3 regions of the Streptomyces sp. NPDC085944 genome follow, and region 1 is predicted to be linked to each of the others. Evidence: riboswitches for the same ligand, from Rfam matches in the RefSeq annotation. Region 1 holds a riboswitch; each other region holds the start of a gene.

The links. Region 1 has a riboswitch for cyclic di-AMP ahead of rpfA (resuscitation-promoting factor protein RpfA). Riboswitches for the same ligand answer to the same signal wherever they lie in the genome.
Region 2: linked by a shared signal. The riboswitch ahead of AB0P07_RS01970 (NlpC/P60 family protein) and the one ahead of rpfA (resuscitation-promoting factor protein RpfA) in region 1 are both predicted to bind cyclic di-AMP.
Region 3: linked by a shared signal. The riboswitch ahead of AB0P07_RS29550 (M23 family metallopeptidase) and the one ahead of rpfA (resuscitation-promoting factor protein RpfA) in region 1 are both predicted to bind cyclic di-AMP.

The regions. Positions count from the first base shown of each region.
Region 1 is NZ_JBFBJX010000019.1:45,391-52,588, forward strand. It holds gene AB0P07_RS30215 (cytochrome P450) at 4-1,242, opposite strand; gene AB0P07_RS30220 (transposase) at 1,312-1,854, shown strand; gene AB0P07_RS30225 (transglycosylase family protein) at 1,979-3,022, shown strand; cyclic di-AMP (ydaO/yuaA leader) riboswitch at 3,206-3,372, shown strand; gene rpfA (resuscitation-promoting factor protein RpfA) at 3,376-4,104, shown strand; gene eno (phosphopyruvate hydratase) at 4,343-5,623, shown strand; gene divIC (cell division protein DivIC) at 5,732-6,214, shown strand; gene AB0P07_RS30245 (DUF501 domain-containing protein) at 6,326-6,883, shown strand; gene AB0P07_RS30250 (Ppx/GppA phosphatase family protein) at 6,880-7,198, shown strand, end outside.
Region 2 is NZ_JBFBJX010000001.1:389,742-396,939, reverse strand. It holds gene AB0P07_RS01980 (peptidoglycan DD-metalloendopeptidase family protein) at 1-1,490, shown strand, start outside; gene pcrA (DNA helicase PcrA) at 1,579-4,068, opposite strand; cyclic di-AMP (ydaO/yuaA leader) riboswitch at 4,321-4,507, shown strand; gene AB0P07_RS01970 (NlpC/P60 family protein) at 4,515-5,708, shown strand; gene AB0P07_RS01965 (tellurite resistance/C4-dicarboxylate transporter family protein) at 5,736-6,755, shown strand; gene AB0P07_RS01960 (hypothetical protein) at 6,733-7,086, opposite strand.
Region 3 is NZ_JBFBJX010000018.1:27,507-34,704, forward strand. It holds gene AB0P07_RS29535 (GNAT family N-acetyltransferase) at 1-1,212, opposite strand, end outside; gene AB0P07_RS29540 (HPr family phosphocarrier protein) at 1,414-1,695, shown strand; gene AB0P07_RS29545 (GntR family transcriptional regulator) at 1,819-2,514, opposite strand; gene AB0P07_RS29550 (M23 family metallopeptidase) at 2,643-3,407, opposite strand; cyclic di-AMP (ydaO/yuaA leader) riboswitch at 3,420-3,584, opposite strand; gene AB0P07_RS29555 (pitrilysin family protein) at 3,776-5,164, opposite strand; gene AB0P07_RS29560 (pitrilysin family protein) at 5,161-6,528, opposite strand; gene AB0P07_RS29565 (DNA topoisomerase IV subunit A) at 6,866-7,198, shown strand, end outside.

The sequences.
Region 1 (7,198 bases):
CGGTCAGACAGCGGTGAACCGTACCGGGAGGTCACGGAGCCCGCGCATGATGAGCCCGCCCCGCCAGCGCAGGTCGCCGGGGTCGGCCGCCAGCTCGAGATCCGGGAGACGCCGTAGCAGGGTCTCCAGAGCCGTGCGGCCTTCCAGACGGGCGAGAGGCGCGCCAAGACAGTAGTGGATGCCGTGTCCGTACCCCAGGTGCTGGTTGTCGCGGCGGTTCAGGTCGAGGGCGTCCGGTCCGGCGAAGCGTGCCGGGTCACGGTTTGCGGCAGCGAGCACGACGAGTACTGGGTCACCCTGGGCGACGCGTTGTCGCCCGATGACGAGTGGCTCCGTGGCGAAGCGCCAGGTGGCCAGTTCCACGGGGCCGTCGTAGCGGAGCAGTTCTTCGACGCCGCTGTCCAACAACGCCGTATCGCCCCGCTGAATGGCTTCCTGCAAGCGAGCCCGCTCCCGAGGGTGCTGCATGAGCGTGTACACGCCATTACCGATGAGGTTGATGGTGGTCTCGAAACCGGCGAACAAAAGGACGAAGCACATCGCCGCGGCCTCGTTCTCGGTGAGGTGCTCGCCGTGGTCGGAGGCCCGGATCAGACCCGAGATCAAGTCCTCACCGAGGTCGTCGCGCTTCCGGTGGATCAGTTCGGCGAGGTAGGCGCGAATCCTCTTGACGGAGCGGGCCACGCCACCGCGCTGTCCTCCGCCGTGGCGGATCATCATGCCTGCCCAGTCCCGGAGATCGTTCTGATCCTCCCGAGGGACACCCAACAGGTCGCAGATCGCGTAGATGGGCAGAGGGAAGGCGAAGTCGTGGATGAGGTCCGCCTCGCCCCGGGAGGCGAAATCGTCGATGAGGCCGTCCGCCAACTGCTGTACCCGAGGGGCAAATTCCGCGATGCGTCGTGGAGTGAAGGCCTTGGAGACGAGGCGGCGCAGACGCGTGTGGTCCGGGGGGTCGATGTTGAGCAGATGGGTCATGAGGTTGGCGCTGCGCTCACCGGGAATCCCGGTCTTGCTCTTCCCGCCGGCGTCCTCGGCGTGATGCTCGGGGTTCTTGGACAGTCGACCGTCGGCGAGAGCCTCACGCGCGTCGCCGTATCGGGTCACCAGCCATGCCTCGACTCCGCTGGGCAGTTTCGTCCAGTGGACGGGGGAGTGCTCACGCAGCCAGGCGTAAGCCGGATAGGGGTCGGTGGCGAACTCCCAGGTGAAGAGTTCGGGGGCGGCGCTCGGAACATTCACGGTACGACCGTAACGGGAGCGGATGCTCCCAGTTCCCGGGCCGACAGAGGAGAACCGACTCGTCAGGACATGGACGACAAGGAGAGATTTCTCAGTTTGTCTGCGCAGTCTCCACACCAGGCAGAAACAGCCGGGATGAGACTGCTGATCGATCTCTTGGACATCGAGGTGAAGCCGCTCGGAGCGGTGAGGAGGCGTTCCGGGGTCAAGTGCAAGGTGACGGAGTGGCATGAGCGCACCGGCACACCGGTTCCCGTCACCGTGGCGGAGTCGGAATGGCCAGTTGTCGAAGAACTCATGGTCTCCTGCTTCGCGCGCCGCCAGTTCGCTCGCGGAACCGTCGACACCCGTACGCAGTTGAACGGTGCTCTGCACCGGCTGCGTACAGGCTGTCTCCGGGACGAGTTCCCCGAGGGGTACGGGCCGTGGCAGCTCGCCGAAGAACGGCAGAACTCCTGGTTCAGAACAGGCTTCTGGCCTGTACTCATGGAAGAGCTGAACCGGCGCGGGGTGGCCACGCCGGTGCGGTGCGAACCGCAAGCGCCGCCATTCGAAGTCACGGGGACCATCGCGTCCGAGTCGTTCAAACGTGACACGCGCTCAACTCTGTGATCTTCACGTGATCTGCGCGGCATGAACTTGTGACTAGTGATGATCTCCCTATACGTTCACGGATCAACGTGGTGTCGAGCGTCATCCGCCGCGTGGTCCCCGTCGTCTCGTGAAAGGTCGTCGCATGCTCTCCGGGAACGGTCGTCACCGTCGCCCCCGCCAGGCTCCCGCCCTGGTCGTCGCCGCCGGAGTGACCGGCTCCGCCATCGCGATCCCGCTGCTCGGCGCCACCGGGGCCCACGCGGCCGGCTCGGGGACCTGGGACCAGGTGGCCGAGTGCGAGACCGGCGGTGCCTGGAGCCAGAACAGCGGCAACGGGTACTACGGCGGCCTGCAGCTGTCCCAGGACGCCTGGGAGCGGTACGGCGGCCTCGACTACGCGCCCAGTGCCGACCAGGCCAGCCGCTCCCAGCAGATACGGATCGCCGAGAAGATGCACGCGGACCAGGGCATCGCCGCCTGGCCGACCTGCGGCCTCCTCGCCGGCCTCGGCGACGACTCGGGCGCCACGAGCGGCTCGGACGCGTCCGGTGACGGGGTGTCGGAGGGTTCGGACGCCTCGGGGAAGACGGACGGTTCCGAGTCGTCGGCCGCTCCCACGACCACCGAAGCGCCCGAGTCGTCGCAGTCGCCCGAGTCGTCCAGGTCGTCCGAGTCCTCGCGGTCGTCCGGAAGGGCCGACTCGGCCGACGCGGGCGGGGCTACCGAATCGACGTCCGGGGCGCCCTCTTCGTCCCCTTCGCCCTCTTCTTCCCCGTCGTCCGACACCTCCTCCGAGGGCTCGTCAAGTGACGAGGGTTCCTCCATCAAGTCGGACACATCCACCGAATCCGACTCCGGCGTCGTGGCCGAACGGCAGGGCGCCGAGGGCTCGTCCGGCTCCGGCCGGCACCGTGGCGACAGCGCGGACGAGGCCGCCGCGGACGAGGCTCGCGGGGGCGAGGCGGCGGGACGGCACGCCTCGCGCGACGGTGGACCGCGAGAGGTCGAGGACGGCTCGTACACCGTCCGCTCCGGCGACAACCTCTGGGCCATCGCCGACTCCCTTGACCTCGACGGCGGGTGGCGTGCGCTCTACGCCGAGAACGAGACCGTCGTCGGCGCCGACCCGGACCACATCCTCCCCGGTCAGACGCTCACGGTCACGGGCGAATCGGGCGAAAAGTAGGGGGAGTTCGCGTCACGGTTAGAGACCGTATGTCCCTTTTGGATCTCGTGAGAGATAGGTCTCAGAAGCCGTGATCGTCTTTGAAAATCCGCGGAGCACGTGTCTACGGTCATGACCGCTCGCCACCGCGGGCCCCGACAGCCGCAACGCCGAATCCTGCCAGCGGCCGTACGGGAACAGTCGTCGCGTCAAGCGCCGCAGGCAGGAGCGGGGGACCCAAGGTAAGTGCCGCACCGGGCAGTTGAGCCGGAGCGGCTAGGGGTGAAGCCGAGTTCCGTGAGGAACCCGGCCGGGCAACTCAACCGGCCCGAACCCGACAGCTCACCTCGCAGGCGTCGGTGAGGGGATCAACCATGCTGTTTTCCGGCAAGGGCAAGCACCGTCGTCCGTCCAAGGCCACCCGTGTCATCGCCGTCGCCGGCGTGACCGGTGCCGCCGTCGCCGCCCCGCTGATGGCGGCCGGCAACGCCTCCGCCGCCACCGCGTCCGAGTGGGACGCCGTCGCCCAGTGCGAGTCCGGCGGCAACTGGTCCATCAACACCGGCAACGGTTACTACGGCGGTCTGCAGTTCTCCGCCTCCACCTGGGCCGCCTACGGCGGTACGCAGTACGCCTCCACCGCCGACCGGGCGAGCAAGGCCCAGCAGATCGAGATCGCCGAGAAGGTCCTCGCGGGCCAGGGCAAGGGTGCCTGGCCGGTCTGCGGCACCGGCCTGTCGGGCGCCGCGTACACCGGCGGCGGTTCGCAGGACAGCGGCTCCGGCAGCTCCGAGAGCTCGCAGAGCCAGAGCGGCGGCTCCACCGCCGAGCGCTCCACCGAGCAGAAGGCCTCCCGCTCCTCCGAGCGTCCGGCCGCCGAGCCGAAGGCCGAGAAGCCCGCCAAGAAGACCGTCACCACCCCGACCGGCAAGAAGGTCGAGAAGGGCGACGGCGAGTACAAGGTCGTCAAGGGCGACACCCTCAGCTCGATCGCCGCGGACCACGACGTCAAGGGTGGCTGGCAGAAGCTGTTCAAGCTGAACGACGACATCGTCGACGACGCCGACCTGATCTACCCGGGCCAGCAGCTGCACCTGAAGTAAGGAGCGGCGGCCCCCGCGACTCCCGCCCCGGTGCGTGTTCCCCCGTACGCACCGGGGCGGGATTTTCACATTCCGCCTTTGTTTCGTTCGGAAACAATTTACTCTCGGTTCTGTCCAGCGGGTGGGCGATCGGCTGGCCGATCGCCCGGAGCCGGTTAGGCTCGGTCCCGCAGAGCCGCCGCGGTCCCGCGGGGCCCGCGCGTCACACCGAAGCGTCACATTGAAGAAGGAGATGCTCGTGCCGTCCATCGACGTCGTCGTAGCCCGGGAAATCCTGGACTCCCGAGGCAACCCCACGGTCGAGGTCGAGGTCGGCCTCGACGACGGCAGCACGGGGCGTGCCGCCGTTCCGTCCGGCGCCTCCACCGGTGCCTTCGAGGCCATCGAACTGCGTGACGGCGACCCGGGCCGTTACCTCGGCAAGGGTGTCGAGAAGGCCGTCCTGGCCGTCATCGAGCAGATCGGCCCGGAGCTGGTCGGCTACGACGCCACCGAGCAGCGCCTGATCGACCAGGCCATGTTCGACCTGGACGCCACCGACAACAAGGGCTCGCTCGGCGCCAACGCCATCCTCGGCGTCTCCCTCGCCGTCGCCCACGCCGCCTCCGAGGCCAGCGACCTGCCGCTCTTCCGCTACCTGGGCGGTCCGAACGCGCACCTGCTGCCGGTGCCGATGATGAACATCCTGAACGGCGGCTCGCACGCCGACTCCAACGTGGACATCCAGGAGTTCATGATCGCTCCGATCGGCGCGGAGTCCTTCTCCGAGGCCCTGCGCTGGGGCGCCGAGGTCTACCACACCCTCAAGAAGGTCCTGAAGAACAAGGGCCTGGCCACCGGCCTCGGCGACGAGGGCGGCTTCGCCCCGAACCTCGGCTCCAACCGCGAGGCCCTCGACCTCATCCTCGAGGCGATCAAGGAGGCCGGCTACACCCCCGGCGAGCAGATCGCCCTCGCGCTCGACGTCGCCGCGTCCGAGTTCTACAAGGACGGCTCCTACGCCTTCGAGGGCAAGACCCGCACGGCCGCCGAGATGACCGAGTACTACGCCGAGCTGGTCGAGGCGTACCCGCTGGTCTCCATCGAGGACCCGCTGTTCGAGGACGACTGGGACGGCTGGAAGACCATCACCGCCAAGCTCGGCGACAAGGTCCAGCTCGTCGGCGACGACCTGTTCGTCACCAACCCGGAGCGCCTGGCCCGCGGCATCGAGGAGAACTCGGCCAACGCCCTGCTGGTCAAGGTCAACCAGATCGGTTCGCTGACCGAGACCCTGGACGCCGTCGAGCTGGCCCAGCGCAACGGCTTCAAGTGCATGATGTCCCACCGCTCCGGCGAGACCGAGGACGTCACCATCGCCGACCTGGCCGTCGCCACCAACTGCGGCCAGATCAAGACCGGCGCCCCGGCCCGCTCCGAGCGCGTCGCCAAGTACAACCAGCTGCTGCGCATCGAGGAGATCCTCGACGACGCCGCGGTGTACGCCGGCCGCAGCGCGTTCCCGCGGTTCAAGGGCTGAGCGCCACCCGGTAAGGCCCCGTAAGAGGCAGCGTCGTACGTACGTCCCCGTATCCGGTCCCGTACCGTGTGCGGGGACGTACGCGCGTGCACGGGAGGCGGAGACCAGATGGCCGTGAAGGACCGGGACCGTTTCTCCACCGCGACCAGGATCCGGATCATCGGGGAGCAGACCGCGGCCCGGGTCTACCGCTCGCAGACCAAGCGCCAGGCCCGGCGCTCCCGGCTGACCGGCCGGGCCGCGCTGCTCGCGATGGTGCTCTGCTCGCTCGTCGTGGCCCTCGCCTACCCGATCCGGCAGTACGTCGCCCAGCGGGCCGAGATCGCCGACCTCGAGCAGGAGCAGCGGGAGACCCGGCAGCGGGTCGAGGACCTGCGCGACCTCAGGGCGCGCTGGCAGGACGACGCCTACGCCGAGCAGCAGATCCGGCTGCGGCTGCACTACGTGATGCCGGGGGAGACGGGGTTCGTCGTCGTGGACCCGGACGCGGCCGAGCAGACCCGTGCCCAAGCAGGCGCCGCCGACCGCCCCTGGTACCGCAACGTGTGGGACGGGGTCGACAAGGCCGACGCCGCCGCCCGCCGGCAGTGAACCGACCACGCCGACCACGCCCGCATCGCCGACCACGCAGCCACGCAGACCACGCCGGCCGCTCCGGCCGCTCCGGCCGCGACTCAACAGGAAGACCAGCAGAAGACAGTCATGCAGACTCCCCCGCCGACCACCCCGCGCACCGAGCCGACCGACGCGGACGTGGCGGCCTTCAAGCAGCAGCTCGGACGGCCCCCGCGCGGCCTGCGCGCCATCGCGCACCGCTGCCCGTGCGGACAGCCGGACGTCGTGGAGACGGCGCCGCGGCTGCCCGACGGCACGCCCTTCCCCACGCTGTACTACCTGACGTGCCCGAAGGCGGCCTCCGCCATCGGCACGCTGGAGGCGAACGGCGTGATGAAGGAGATGACCGAGCGCCTGGCCACCGACCCGGAGCTGGCGGCCGCCTACCGTGCCGCGCACGAGGACTACATCCGGCGCCGCGACGAGATCGAGGAGCTGACCGGCTTCCCGAGCGCGGGCGGCATGCCGGACCGCGTGAAGTGCCTGCACGTCCTGGTCGCCCACTCGCTGGCGGCCGGTCCCGGCGTCAACCCGCTGGGCGACGAGGCGGTCGCGATGCTGCCCGAGTGGTGGCGCAAGGGCCCGTGCGTGACGGTCTCCGCAACCGAGGGGACCGAGCGGACCGAAGGGGAGGACGCCCAGTGACCCGGGTCGCCGCCATCGACTGCGGTACGAACTCCATCCGCCTGCTCGTCGCCGACGCCACTGTGTCCGACAGCGCCTCCGGCGCGGGGGCCACGGGCGAGCTGATCGACCTGGACCGCCGCATGACCATCGTGCGGCTCGGACAGGGCGTCGACCGCACCGGACGGCTGGCGCCCGAGGCGCTGGAGCGGACCTTCGCCGCCTGCCGGGAGTACGCCGAGGTCATCAAGGCGCACGGCGCCGAACGGCTGCGCTTCGTGGCCACCTCCGCCTCCCGCGACGCGGAGAACCGGGACGACTTCGTGCGCGGGGTGC
Region 2 (7,198 bases), on a different contig from region 1:
GGCCCTACACCGGCACCCACGAGACCACGGGTTCGTACGACGCCACCCAGTGGTCCACCGGCGCCGCGCAGACCCTCCACTACGACGCGTACGCGGCCCAGCACCAAGCCGCTTACGACACCGGCGCCTACGACACGACGGCCTGGACGGCCGGGTATCAGCAGTCGGGCTCCGTGTCGCCGCAGACGACGGGCACCGAGGCCACCGGGCAGTGGGACACCGCCGCCTGGAGCCCGCCGGACCAGTCGGCCGATCCGGCCGACGGGACCCAGCAGTGGCAGTGGGGCACGCAGACCTTCGAGACCGGCACCTTCGCGACCGGCACGTTCCACACCGGCACCTTCGCGACCGGCACACACGACACCGGCACGCACGACACGGGCACGCACGACACGGGCGCATTCGAGACGAGCGCCTTCGCGACCGGCACGTTCCACACCGGCGCCTTCGCGGGCGGTCCGGTGGACACCGGCGCCTATGACGCCACGCAGTGGAACGCGGACGGCACCGTCACCGACGTCGTCGAGGAGACGGCGCGGCCGGCCGAGCACCCCGCGTCCGACGCCGCCACGCCCGACGCCGCACCCGTGACCGGGGACACTCAACCGCCCGATTACGAGGGCGAGTTGGCAGCCACCGGTGAACTCCCCACCGTGACCGCCCTCCTGGACGACCAGGAAGAGGTCACGACGGCCCCGCGGATCCCGGCCGCACGCACCGGCTCCCGCGCCGGGGCGCGTTCCCGTCGCCGCCAGCCCGCCAAACGCTCCGCGCTGCTGACCATCGCGGTGCCCTCGGCCTGCGTGATGAGCGTCGCCGGTATCGCGGCCGCCTCCGTCGGCAGTCTGACCGGCGACGAGGGCACGGACAGCGCGGCGTCCGCACCGGACCCCGGCAACGCGAAGGCCGCGCCGGTGAAACCGTCCGCCGCCAACAACAAGCTGGACACCCAGCTCACCAGCCTCGCCGCCGGAGCCGACGACTTCGCGGACCGCGCCAGCCGCACTCAGGAGCGCATCGACCTCAAGGCCGAGCAGGCCGCCGAGAAGAGGCGCGCGGCGGAGGAGGCGGCCCGCAAGGAGCGGCTGCGCCCCAAGTTCGCGCTTCCGGTGGAGCAGCACGGCCTCAGCGCGTACTACGGGCAGGCCGGCATCAACTGGATGTCCGTCCACACCGGCATCGACTTCCCCGTGTCGTACGGGACGAAGGTGATGGCGGCGACCGACGGCACCGTGCGGACGCAGTACAACAGCGCGTACGGCAACATGATGATCGTGACGGCGAAGGACGGCACGGAGACGTGGTACTGCCACCTCTCCAGCTACCAGGTCCCTTCCGGTACCACCGTGAAGGCGGGCGACGCGATCGCGTTCTCCGGCAACTCGGGCAACTCCACCGGCCCGCACCTGCACTTCGAGGTGCGCCCCGCGGGCGGTTCGTCGATCGACCCGCTGCCGTGGCTGCGCAGCCACGGCATCAACCCGACGTGACGCCGTAACGTCTCAGCAGTCGGCCGGGCGGTGACAGCCGGCCCGGGCAGGCGCCCGGAGCCTCACCGCACCGCCCCGCGGCACGTCCTCAGAGCTTATCCACCGGCGCGTACCGCAGCAGCAGCCGCTTCGGCTTGGTGTCCCCGAAGTCGATGGTCGCCTCGGCGTTGGACCCGGTGCCCTTGACCCCGACCACCGTGCCCAGCCCGAACTGGTCGTGCGTGACGCGGTCGCCGACCGCCAGCGAGACCGTCGGCTGCTCGGCGCCGGCCGACCGGCGGGTGGCGAAGCCGGACGCGCCCGACGCCGAGGAGCGGGAACGGGACGAGGACAGCGAGGCCGCCACACCCGAGACCGGCGCGGAGGGCGCGGGTCCGTTCGCCCCGGTGCGCTTCCACTCCAGGTGGAGCGCCGGGATCTCCTCCAGGAACCGCGAGGGCGGGTTGTACGACGGCTGACCCCAGGCGCTGCGCAGCGTCGACCGGGTCAGGTAGAGGCGTTCGCGAGCCCGGGTGATGCCGACGTAGGCGAGGCGGCGTTCCTCCTCCAGCTCCTTGGCCTGGCCGAGGGCGCGCATGTGCGGGAACACGCCGTCCTCCATGCCGGTGAGGAAGACGACCGGGAACTCCAGGCCCTTGGCGGTGTGCAGGGTCATCAGGGTGACGACGCCGTCGCCGTCCTCCTCGTCGGGGATCTGGTCGGAGTCCGCGACGAGCGCGACCTTCTCCAGGAAGTCGGCCAGGGTCCCGGCCTCCTCGCCCTCGGCCCGCTCCTGCTCGAACTCCAGGGCTACGGCCGCGAGTTCCTGCAGGTTCTCGATGCGGGTCTCGTCCTGCGGGTCGGTGGAGGCCTGCAACTCCGCCAGGTACCCGGTGCGTTCGAGAATCGCCTCCAGGACGGTCGCCGGTCCGGCGCCGGACTCGACGATCGTACGGAGGTCCTCCATGAGCGTGTTGAACCGCTTGACGGCGTTCGCGGAGCGCGCGGCCATGCCGTACGCCTCGTCGACGCGCCTCAGCGCCTGCGGGAAGCTGATCTTCTCGCGCTGGGAGAGGGCGTCGATCATCGCCTCCGCGCGGTCGCCGATGCCGCGCTTGGGGACGTTGAGGATGCGGCGCAGCGGCACCGAGTCCTCCGGGTTGGCCAGCACCCGCAGGTAGGCCAGGACGTCCCGGACCTCCTTGCGCTCGTAGAAGCGGACGCCGCCGACGACCTTGTAGGGCAGACCGGTGCGGATGAAGACCTCTTCGAAGACACGGGACTGCGCGTTGGTCCGGTAGAAGACCGCGACGTCGCCGGCCTTGGCCTCGCCCGCGTCGGTGAGGCGGTCTATCTCGTCGGCGACGAACTGCGCCTCGTCGTGCTCGGTGTCGGCGACGTACCCGGTGATCTGCGCGCCGCTGCCCTGGTTGGTCCACAGGTTCTTGGGGCGGCGGGACTCGTTGCGCTCGATGACCGCGTTGGCGGCGCTGAGGATGGTCTGCGTGGAGCGGTAGTTCTGCTCGAGCAGGATCGTCGTCGCGTCCGGGTAGTCCTCCTCGAACTGGAGGATGTTGCGGATGGTGGCGCCGCGGAAGGCGTAGATCGACTGATCGGCGTCGCCCACCACGCACAGCTCGGCGGGCGGCACCTCGGCCTCCGGCGGCACGTCGACGGGGTGCTCCGAGGCCCCGCCGACCAGTTCGCGCACCAGGGCGTACTGGGCGTGGTTGGTGTCCTGGTACTCGTCGACCAGGACGTGCCGGAAGCGGCGGCGGTAGTGCTCGGCGACGTCCGGGAAGGCGCGCAGCAGGTTGACCGTCGTCATGATCAGGTCGTCGAAGTCGAGGGCGTTGGCCTCGCGCAGCCGTGCCTGGTACATGGCGTAGGCCTGGGCGAGGGTCTTCTCGAAGCCGTCGGCCGCCTGGGCGGCGAAGTCCTCCTCGTCGATCAGCTCGTTCTTCAGGTTGCTGATCTTCGCGCTGAACGACTTCGGCGGGAAGCGCTTGGGGTCCAGGTCCAGGTCGCGGCAGACCAGCGCCATGAGCCGCTTGGAGTCGGCGGCGTCGTAGATCGAGAAGGACGAGGTGAAGCCGAGCTTCTTCGACTCGCGGCGCAGGATGCGCACGCACGCGCTGTGGAAGGTCATCACCCACATCGCGTTGGCGCGCGGGCCGACGAGCTGCTCCACGCGCTCCTTCATCTCGCCCGCGGCCTTGTTGGTGAAGGTGATCGCGAGGATCTGCCCGGGGTGGACGTGCCGCTCGGCCAGCAGGTGGGCGATGCGGTGGGTGAGCACGCGGGTCTTGCCGGAGCCGGCACCGGCCACGATGAGCAGCGGGGAGCCGGAGTGGACGACGGCGGCCCTCTGGTTCTCGTTCAGCCCCTCCAGGAGCGCCGCGGCGTCCAGGGCGGGGCGCGGGGCGCCGTCCCGGTAGTGGGTGTCCCGGTCCGGAGGCACGTCGAACTTCCCGCCGAACAGATCGTGCGGAACCGGCTCCGGTCCGTGATCGCCCTCGGGCGGCGGCGGGGGTTCCTCCTCGTGACCCCGAGGGGTCTGGAGGCTCGCCAGGAAGTTGTCGTCAAAGAGGCTGCTCATCGCTCTCCGAGTCTAGGGTGCCGCACCGACAACCCGGTGCCGCCCCGGAAAATGACCACCACCACCGGCGCGGACACGCCCTGCGACCAGGGGAACCACGAAGAGTGACGCCGGCTATCGCCTCGGAGGCACCTCGCGAAAGGTCACGAAAACGTATCGGGCATATCACCCGCCAACCTTCACAGCGGCCACACGAGTTGGCTACGGTGCGGGGCAGGCCGCTCGACCCCCTCCGGCGAACCTCGCCGGGCCGCGCGGCCTCCGCCGAGTCCGGTCTGCCCGCACGGCACCCGGAGCCGGGGACCCACCGAGACCTTGGGGTGAATCGGCCGCACCGCCCTCGCCGAGACGAGAGGACGGTCCGCCGTAGGGCAACCCTTCCCCGCCACACCGCCCGAACCCGACAGCTAACCCGGTAGGCGGAGCACTGGAAGGAGTCGCCTCCCTTGGCGTCGCACCGCAAGTCGCGTCCCACCGGTCCCCGCGTCGCGGGCATACGGACCCCGGCCCTCGCCACCGCGGCCCTCACCTCCGTCGCCCTGCTGTCCCAGACGGCCAATGCCACGCCGTCGGACGACCGGCCGACCCTCGAGGAGGTCGAGAAGAAGGTCGACGACCTGTACCGCCAGGCCGGGGCGGCGACCGAGAAGTACAACGCGGCCAAGGAGAAGACCACCAAGCAGCGCAAGAAGGTCGACGGTCTCCTCGACGACGTCGCCAAGCGCACCCAGAACCTCAACGACGCGCGCGCGGAGCTGGGCTCCTTCGCCTCCGCCCAGTACCGCACGGGCGCCTCGGTCCCGGAGACCGCGACCCTGCTGCTCGCGGACTCGCCGCAGGACTACTTCGACCAGAACCAGCTGATGGACCGGCTCACCGGGCGGCAGAAGAGTGCCGTGGACGACTACGTCACCCAGCAGTCCGAGACGATGAAGAAGCGCCGGGAGGCCACCGAGAGCCTCGAGACCCTCACCGAGTCGCAGAACGACCTCAAGACGGCCAAGTCGACCGTCCAGCAGAAGCTCGCCACCGCGCGCGAGCTGCTGTCGGAGCTGACCGCCGAGGAGAAGGCCCGGCTGGCGGCGATCGAGAAGAAGAAGCAGCAGGAGGCCGCCCGCAAAGCCGCCGAGCTGGCGAAACAGCAGGCGGAGGAGGCGGCCGAGCGCAAGCGGCAGGAGGAGGCCGCCCAGCAGCAGGAGAGCGGCTCCGGATCCGCGGGAACCTCCGGCGGCACCGGTTCGTCGGACTCCTCGGGCTCGTCGACGCCGGGCACCTCGACCGGCACCAAGGCCGACAAGGCGATCGCCTTCGCCCGCGCCCAGATCGGCAAGCCGTACGTCTGGGGCGCCACGGGCCCCGACTCCTACGACTGCTCGGGCCTCACCCAGGCCGCCTGGAAGGCCGCGGGCGTGACGCTGCCGCGCGTCACCTACGACCAGGTCAACGCCGGCACGACCGTCCCCGTCTCCCAGGCACAACCCGGTGACCTGGTCTTCTTCTACGACGACATCAGCCACGTCGGCCTGTACATCGGCGACGGCATGATGATCCACGCCCCGAAGCCGGGCGCGTACGTCCGCGAGGAATCCATCTTCTACGACGGCGAGTCGTCCATCTACAGCGTGGTGCGCCCCGCCTGACCAGCAGGGTTCTCTACCATCGTGGCCATGCCATCGGCCACCCACCACCCCTCCGCGCTGCGCACCTGGCTGGCGCGGCGTCCACCGGCGGCCGGGGCCGCGGTGATGGCGACCGGCATCGTGTCGGTCGCCCTGCATCTGACGGGCCGCGAGGTCCTGTCCCGGATCGCCCTGGCCCTGGCCTGTGTCGCCTGGCTGATACTGGCCGCGAACTTCGTCTACCTGCTGTTCGCCCACCGGCCGCGGTGGATCGAGCGGGCGGGGACGCCGGGCGCGCTGACGGCCGTCGCCGCGACGACCGTGGTCGGCACCCGTTTCTCGCTGCTGGGCTGGTCGCTGCTGGCGGCGGTGCTGCTGGTGCTGGCGGCGGTGCTGTGGCCGTGGCTGCTGCTCGTGGTGGTGCGGCACTGGGGGCGGAGGATGCCCGGGGCGGTGTTCCTGGGCTGCGTGGCGACGGAGGGCCTCGCCGTGCTCGCCGCGACGCTGTCCGCGGCCACCTCGACGCCCTGGCTGGCGCACGCGGCGCTGGTGCCGTTCTGGCTGGGGATCGTGCTCTATCTGATCGCGCTGTTCCGCTTCGACCTGCGGCAGGTGGCCCGGGGCTCCGGGGACCAGTGGGTGGCGGGCGGCGCGCTCGCCATCTCGGCCCTCGCCGGGGCCAAGCTGCTCGCGGCGGCCGGGACCGGCATGTACCTGTGGAACGCCGACGACCAGGCCGTCCTGCACGACCTGACCGTCTTCCTGCTCGCCCTCGACCTCGCCTGGTACGCCGTGCTGCTGGCCGCCGAGATCGCCTGGCCGCGCCTCGGCTACGACGTACGCCGCTGGTCGACGGTCTTCCCGCTCGGCATGACGGCGGCGGCGACACTGTCGGTGGCCGCCGCCGTCGACGTGCCGTGGCTGGACGCCCCCGGCCGGGCGCTGCTGTGGATCGCAGTGGCCGGTTGGCTGGTGGTCGCCACGGGGGCGGTCGTCCGGGCCCGCTCCGGGCTGCGGTCCCTGGCAGCGGGCTCCGGGGCGGCAGTCAGGTCCACAGCACCGCGATGAAGACGTTCACCAGGGTCAGCCCGCCCACCAGGCCGAACAGCGGCTTTTCCACCTTGTCCTCGTCGCGCTTCACGTAGACCAGGCCGAGGATCACGATCAGCACGGCGAGCTTGACGCCCATCTTGACGTTGTCCACGGAGTAGTCCTGGGCCTGGTTGAGGCCGATCAGGACGGCACCGGTGACCAGCATCGTCAGCGCGCCGTGCAGCATGGCGGGGGTGAACCGGGCCGCGCCCCGGCCCATCGCCTTCATCTGGGTCAGGAAGCCGCCGAGGAGCGCGGCGATACCGATGATGTGCAGGCCGACGAAGATGTGGATGAGTACGTCCATGAGGCCGGAGCCTAATGAGCGCCCGAACGCGCCCGGACACCGGCCCGCCCCGCCCGCCCGGGCGCCCCATAACAGCTCCCGTCCCCCGCCCGCCTCCGGATCCGTCCTATCG
Region 3 (7,198 bases), on a different contig from region 1:
GGCGCGGTTGCCGGAGGAGACGAAGGTGGAGACGCCGGTGTGGCCGGTGACCCCGCCGCCACGCCGGTGCAGCCGGGAGAGCAGGGCGATGCCGATGGCGCCGGACTGGGCGAACAGGCCGATCCGGCCGGGGCGCGGCATCTCGGGGGCGAGGGAGGCGTTGAGCCGCACGTCCGGGGAGGTGTTGACGATTCCGAAGGCATTGGGCCCGATGATCCGCATGCCGTAGGTGCGCGCCTGGCGCACGAGGGCCCGCTGGCGCTCACGGCCTTCGGGGCCGCTGTCGGCGTACCCGGCGGAGATCACCACGAGGCCCTGCACGCCGTGCTCGCCGCACTCGGTGACGACGTCGGGGACGCGCGCGGCGGGCACGGTGACGACGGCGAGGTCGACGGGTCCGTCGATGTCGCGCACGGAGCGGCACGCCGTGACCCCGTCGAGTGTCTTCTGCTCCTCGGGAAACGCCCTGTTCACGGCGTACAGACGGCCCGTGTAGCCGGCGTCGCGGATGTTGTCGAGGATGCTGCGGCCGACGCCGCCCGGGGTGCGGCCGGTGCCGACGACCGCGACCGAGCCGGGCTGCAGCAGCCGCTGGACGGAACGGGCCTCCGCGCGCTGCTCGCGCCCGTACTGCACGGCGAGCGAGCGGTCGGTGGGTTCGAGACCGAACTCCAGGCGGACCACGCCGTCCTCGAAGCTCCGCTTCTGGGTGTACCCGGCGTCCATGAAGACTTTGATCATCTTGGTGTTGGCGGGCAGCACCTCGGCGGCGAAGCGGCGGATGCCGCGCTCGCGGGCGACGGCGGCGATGTGCTCCAGGAGGGCGGAGGCGACGCCGCGTCCCTGGTGGGCGTCCTGGACGAGAAAGGCGACCTCGGCCTCGTCGGCCGGTGCGGTGGCGGGTGTTCCGCCGGCGCCGATCCGGTCGTAGCGTACGGTGGCGATGAACTCGCCGCCGATGGTGGCCGCGAGTCCCACCCGGTCCACAAAGTCGTGGTGCGTGAAGCGGTGGACGTCCTTGGCGGACAGGCGAGGGTACGGCGCGAAGAAGCGGTAGTACTTCGACTCGTCGGAGACCTGCTCGTAGAAGCTGACCAGGCGCTCGGCGTCATCAACGGTGATGGGGCGGACGCGCGCGGTGCCGCCGTCGCGCAGCACCACGTCGGCTTCCCAGTGGGCGGGGTACTCGTGCCGGTCCGACGAGGTCTGCATGGGCCCCAGACTACGGCTCGCGTACGACAACGGCGCGGGGCAGTCTGTGGACAACGGAATCCCGGACCGAGGCCGCGGTCCGGGCACCGCACGGGACGGCACACGCGGTCGTCCCGCCTTGCTTCACGATGTGGGAAACTGGTCTAGACAACCTGGTCTAGACAACTCCAACCCCTCTGAACACCTGAAGGGCAGCATCACATGGCTGAGCGCCGCGTCAACGTCGGCTGGGCCGAGGGTCTCCACGCCCGCCCCGCCTCCATCTTCGTCCGAGCCGCCACGGCCACAGGCGTCCCGGTGACGATCGCCAAGGCCGACGGGTCCCCCGTCAACGCGGCCTCCATGCTGGCCGTCCTCGGCCTCGGCGCCCAGGGTGGCGAGGAGATCGTCCTCGCCTCCGACGCCGAGGACGCCGAGGCCGCCCTGGACCGGCTGGCGAAGCTGGTCGCCGAGGGGCTCGAGGAGCTTCCCGAGACCGTCTGACGGACCAGGGAGCAGCAGCACCGAAAGGCCCGCCGGTATCGCCCGGCGGGCCTTTCACCTTTTCCGTTCCGAGCACCGGAAAAGCGGTCCTTGAATTCCCCGCCTCTTTGTACGGCACTCGTGTTACTTCGGCAGCACCGCCGTGTGTACGGATTGTTGCGCATTCCTCACGCACTCCGTCCGCCCGCCGCCGGAGGCGAACCGCAGCCGGTATGCCGACGCCGACCGTTCGGTGTGCAGCGTCATGAGCGCCCGGGCGCGTTCACCGTCGCCCCGGGCCACCGCGTCGACGATCGCGCCGCACTCCGCCCAGTGCTGCACGGGTCCGGCGGGGGCCTCCTGGACGTACATCCAGGCGATCTTGTGGCGCAGTTGGGTCAGGAGTGCGGCCAGGGAGGGGCTGCCCGCCGCCCGGGCGAGGGTCTCGTGGAACCAGCCGCCCAGCGGGCGCAGATCCTCCCCGCCGCCCTGCCTGGCCCGCTCCTGCCCCAGCCTGACCAGGCCGCGCAACACCTTGAGGTGGGCCTCGGTGCGCCGCCGGGCAGCCCGGGAGGCACCGAGCGGCTCCAGGAGGGCGCGGGTCTCCAGCAGGTCGGCGGCCTCCTGCTCGGTCGGTTCCGCGACGCAGGCGCCCGCGTGCCGCCGGGTCACCACGAAGCCCTCCGCCTCCAGCGTGCGCAGGGCCTCGCGCACGGGGACGCGCGAGACGCCGTAGCGGCGGGCGAGGATTTCCTCGGTGAGCCGGCTCCCGCGTCCGTGGACACCGGCGACGATGTCGTCCCGGATCGCCGTGCACACAGAATGCGCCGGAATACGCATGACCGACCTCCGCCTCGATCCCTGAAACGTCGACGATGGACGCATGTTCAGCGACTCTAGGCCAATCAAGCGAATATGGAATGCGAAAAGCCCCGACTCAAGGAGGCGGGGCTTTTCTGACGCGGCCGTCAGACGTTCACGCCGTGCGAGCGGAGGTAGGCGACGGGGTCCATGTCCGAGCCGTATTCGGGGCTCGTGCGTGCCTCGAAGTGCAGGTGCGGTCCGGTGACGTTGCCGGTGGCGCCGGAGAGGCCGATCTGCTGCCCGGGCCCGACCGACTGACCGACCGAGACGCCGATGGAGGACAGGTGCCCGTACTGCGTGTACGTGCCGTCGTGCATCTTGATGACGACCTGGTTGCCGTACGCACCGCCCCAGCCGGCCTCGACGACGGTGCCGACGCCGACCGCGTGCACGGAGGTGCCGCCGGCGGCGTGGAAGTCGATGCCGGTGTGACTGCCGGAGGACCACAGGGAGCTGCCGGCCCGGTACGCGGTGGAGACGTAGGAGGCGGTGATCGGCGTGACGAAGGTGTTGAGGCGCTTGCGCTCCGCCTCCCGCGCGGCGCGTTCCTTGGCCTCGCGCGCCTCCTTGGCCGCCTCGGCCGCCCGCTCGCGGGCCGCTTCCCGGGCCGCCTCGCGGGCGGCGGCGTCCACGGCCGCCTGCTTCTGGGCGACGGCCTGGGCGTCGATCTCGTCGGCTATGGAGTCGCCGATGGTGACGACCGGGGTGAGTCCGCTCTGCTCCACCTCGGGCTCGGCGGCGAGCGCCGGAGCCGCGAGGGTGCCGACGACGCCGGTGGTGGCGAGGGCCGCGACTCCCGCCGCACGGGCGGTGGTGCGGTGCACCCGACTGGGACGGCGGTGCTTCCCGGTGGCGCGCGTGAACGCCATGTAGAGGCTTGTCCTTTCCTTCCCTCTCGCCTACCGGGTTAGCTGACGGGTTCGGAGGTGGAAGGTCTCCTACGGACCCCCTCGCTGCGCGCGCGGGCGTCCGATTCACCCCAGGGACTGCGGTGGGTCCCCGGCTCCCCTGGCTCGCGCCGTACGGGGACTCGGCGATGACTGTCCGGTGCCGCGGGTGCGGCGCACTGCCTGACGAACAGCCCGGAAGACGCTAAACGCGGCTGTGTTCAATCCTCAAACGCAACAGGCTTTTTGTAGCGCACGCCACAGGGCAGACAGGCAGCCACTCCCCCAATTGGGACATACGGCGGCCCTGGTGACACTCCGGTCACCAGGGCCACCGCACGCGCCTGCCGCTACTCGGCCGCCACCACGGTGACTTCACCGATGCCGAGGGCCTCGACGGGCTCCTTGATCTGCGCCGCGTCGCCGACGAGGACCGTCACGAGGCGGTCCACCGGGAAGGCGTTCACGACCGCCGCCGTGGCCTCCACGGTGCCCGTGGCGGCGAGTTGACGGTAGAGCGTCGCCTGGAAGTCGTCGGGCAGGTGCTGCTCGACCTGGTCGGCGAGCGTGTCCGCCACGGCCGCCGCCGTCTCGTACTTGAGCGGCGCCACACCCACCAGGTTCTGCACGGCCACGTCGCGCTCGGCGTCGGTGAGCCCCTCCGCGGCGAGCTTGCGCAGCACCGTCCACAGGTCTTCCAGGGCGGGACCGGTGTTGGGGGTGTCGACGGAGCCGCTGATGGCGAGCATCGCGGCGCCCGTCCCGTCCGGCGCGGACCGCAGGACCTGGCCGAACGCCCGTACGCCGTAGGTGTATCCCTTCTCCTCGCGCAGGACGCGGTCCAGGCGCGAGGTGAGGGTGCCGCCGAGGCAGTACGTGCCGAGCACCTGCGCGGGCCACACGCGGTCGTGCCGGTCGGCGCCGGTGCGGCCGATCAGCAGCTGCGTCTGGACGGCGCCGGGACGGTCCACGATGACGACCCTGCCCCGGTCGTCGGCGGTCACCGGGGGCACGGGGCGCGGCTCTGCGGCCGGACCGGTCCACGCGCCCAGGGTGTCGCCGAGCAGCGCGTCCAGGTCGACGCCGGTGAGGTCGCCGACGACCACGGCGGTGGCCGTGGCGGGGCGGACGTGCCGCTCGTAGAAGGCGCGTACGGCGGCCGAGTCGACGGCCGCGACGGTCTCCTCGGTGCCCTGGCGCGGGCGCGACATGCGCGAGTCGGCCGGGAACAGCTCCTTGGAGAGTTCCTTCGCGGCGCGGCGGGAGGGGTTGGCCAGCTCGTGCGGGATCTCGTCGAGCCGGTTGCGCACCAGCCGTTCGACCTCGCCGTCCGCGAAGGCGGGCGCCCTGAGGGCGTCGGCGAGCAGGCCGAGCGCCTTGGCGAGGCGCGAGGCGGGGACCTCCAGGCTCAGCCGGACACCCGGGTGGTCGGCGTGCGCGTCGAGGGTGGCGCCGCAGCGCTCCAGCTCGGCGGCGAAGTCCTCGGCGGAGTGCTTGTCGGTGCCCTCGGAGAAGGCGCGCGCCATGATGGTGGCGACGCCGTCGAGACCGGCCGGCTCGGCGTCCAGGGGCGCGTCCAGGAGCACCTCGACGGCGACGACCTGCTGGCCTGGGCGGTGGCAGCGCAGCACGGTGAGTCCGTTGTCGAGGCTGCCGCGCTCGGGGGCCGGAAAGGCCCACGGCTTGGGCTCGCCGGCCTGCGGCTGTGCGTGGAAGTCCATGGTGGCGAGCTCGGTCACTTGGCCGCCTCCTCGTTCTCGTCGGTGGCGTCGGTCGGGTCGGCGTCGGTCTCGTCGGCCGGGGCGGTGGGCTCGTAGACGAGCACCGCGCGGTTGTCGGGACGCAGGCGGGCCTTGGCGACCTCCTGGACCTCCTCCGCGGTCACCTCCAGCACCCGCTGCACGGCGGTGAGGGCGAGCTGCGGGTCGCCGAACAGGACGGCGTACCGGCACAGTTCGTCGGCACGGCCGGCCACCGTGCCCAGGCGGTCCAGCCACTCCCGCTCGAGCTGGGCCTGGGCGCGCTCCATCTCCTCGGCCGTGGGGCCCTCCTCGGCGAACCGGGCCAGCTCCTCGTCGACGGCGGTCTCGATGACCGGCACCTCGACGTCGCCCGACGTCTTCACGTCCAGCCACCCCAGGGAGGGGGCTCCGGCGAGGCGCAGCAGGCCGAACCCTGCGGCCACGGCCGTACGGTCGCGGCGCACCAGCCGGTTGTAGAGGCGGGACGACTCGCCGCCGCCCAGGACGGTCAGGGCGAGGTCGGCCGCGTCGCACGCGCGCGTGCCGTCCTCCGGGAGGCGGTAGGCGGCCATCAGGGCGCGGGCCGGGACCTCCTCCTCGACGACCTCGCGCAGCTGCTCGCCCATGACGTCGGGCAGCGAGCCGTCCCGGGGCGGCTGCTTGCCGTCGTGCGAGGGGATGGAGCCGAAGTACTTCTCGATCCAGGCCAGCGTCCGCTCGGGGTCGATGTCGCCGACGACCGACAGCACGGCGTTGTTCGGCGCGTAGTAGGTGCGGAAGAACGCGCGCGCGTCCTCCAGGGTCGCCGCGTCCAGGTCGGCCATCGAACCGATCGGCGTGTGGTGGTAGGGGTGGCCCTCCGGGTAGGCGAGGGCGGTCAGCTTCTCGAAGGCCGTGCCGTAGGGGACGTTGTCGTAGCGCTGGCGGCGCTCGTTCTTGACGACGTCCCGCTGGTTCTCCATGGACTCCTCGTCCAGGGCGGCGAGCAGGGAGCCCATGCGGTCGGCCTCCAGCCAGAGGGCGAGCTCCAGCTGGTGGGCGGGCATGGTCTCGAAGTAGTTGGTCCGCTCGAAGCTGGTGGTGCCGTTGAGCGAGCCGCCGGCGCCCTGCACCAGCTCGAAGTGGCCGTTGCCCTTGACCTGGGCGGAGCCCTGGAACATGAGGTGCTCGAAAAGGTGAGCCAGGCCGGTGCGTCCCTTGACCTCGTGGCGCGAACCGACGTCGTACCAGAGGCACACCGCCGCGACCGGGGTCAGGTGGTCCTCGGAGAGCACCACGCGCAGGCCGTTGGCCAGGCGGTGCTCGGTCGCTGTCAGGCCGCCGGAGCCTGCCTGGGCTGTGGCCGTGTGACCCATGGGCATGTACGTCCCTTCGATCGCGAAATATCTGGTGGGATCACTGGGTGAACCACCGGGGGAATCAGCGGGCGGAACTGCGGAATTCCGCCGATCCTGCCACTGTATGCAAGCGTGCGGGCCGCCGGTGGAGTTCCCGGGGCTCGTACGCCGAGAGCGAGCAGGCGGTTGACGGGCCGCCGGGGACGGCTGCGCGGACGCTGCCCGCGGCACGAGGGCGTACGCTGCGGGCAGCGCCGGGCCGGGCAGCCCGTGACGGGTCCTGGTCGGTCGCTGTCAGTGCCGCAGTCCACAATGGACGGCGTCAGATCACCGTTCACGCTTCAGCAAGGAGCCGGCAGCGATGGCCCGCCGTAGTACGAAGACCCCGCCGCCCGACGACTCGTACGAGGAGAGGATCCTCGACATCGACGTCGTCGACGAGATGCAGGGCTCCTTCCTCGAGTACGCGTACTCGGTCATCTACTCCCGTGCGCTGCCGGACGCCCGCGACGGCCTCAAGCCGGTGCACCGCCGCATCGTCTACCAGATGAACGAGATGGGCCTGCGGCCCGAGCGCGGCTACGTGAAGTGCGCCCGCGTCGTCGGCGAGGTCATGGGCAAGCTGCACCCGCACGGCGACGCGTCGATCTACGACGCGCTGGTGCGCATGGCCCAGCCGTTCTCGATGCGCGTC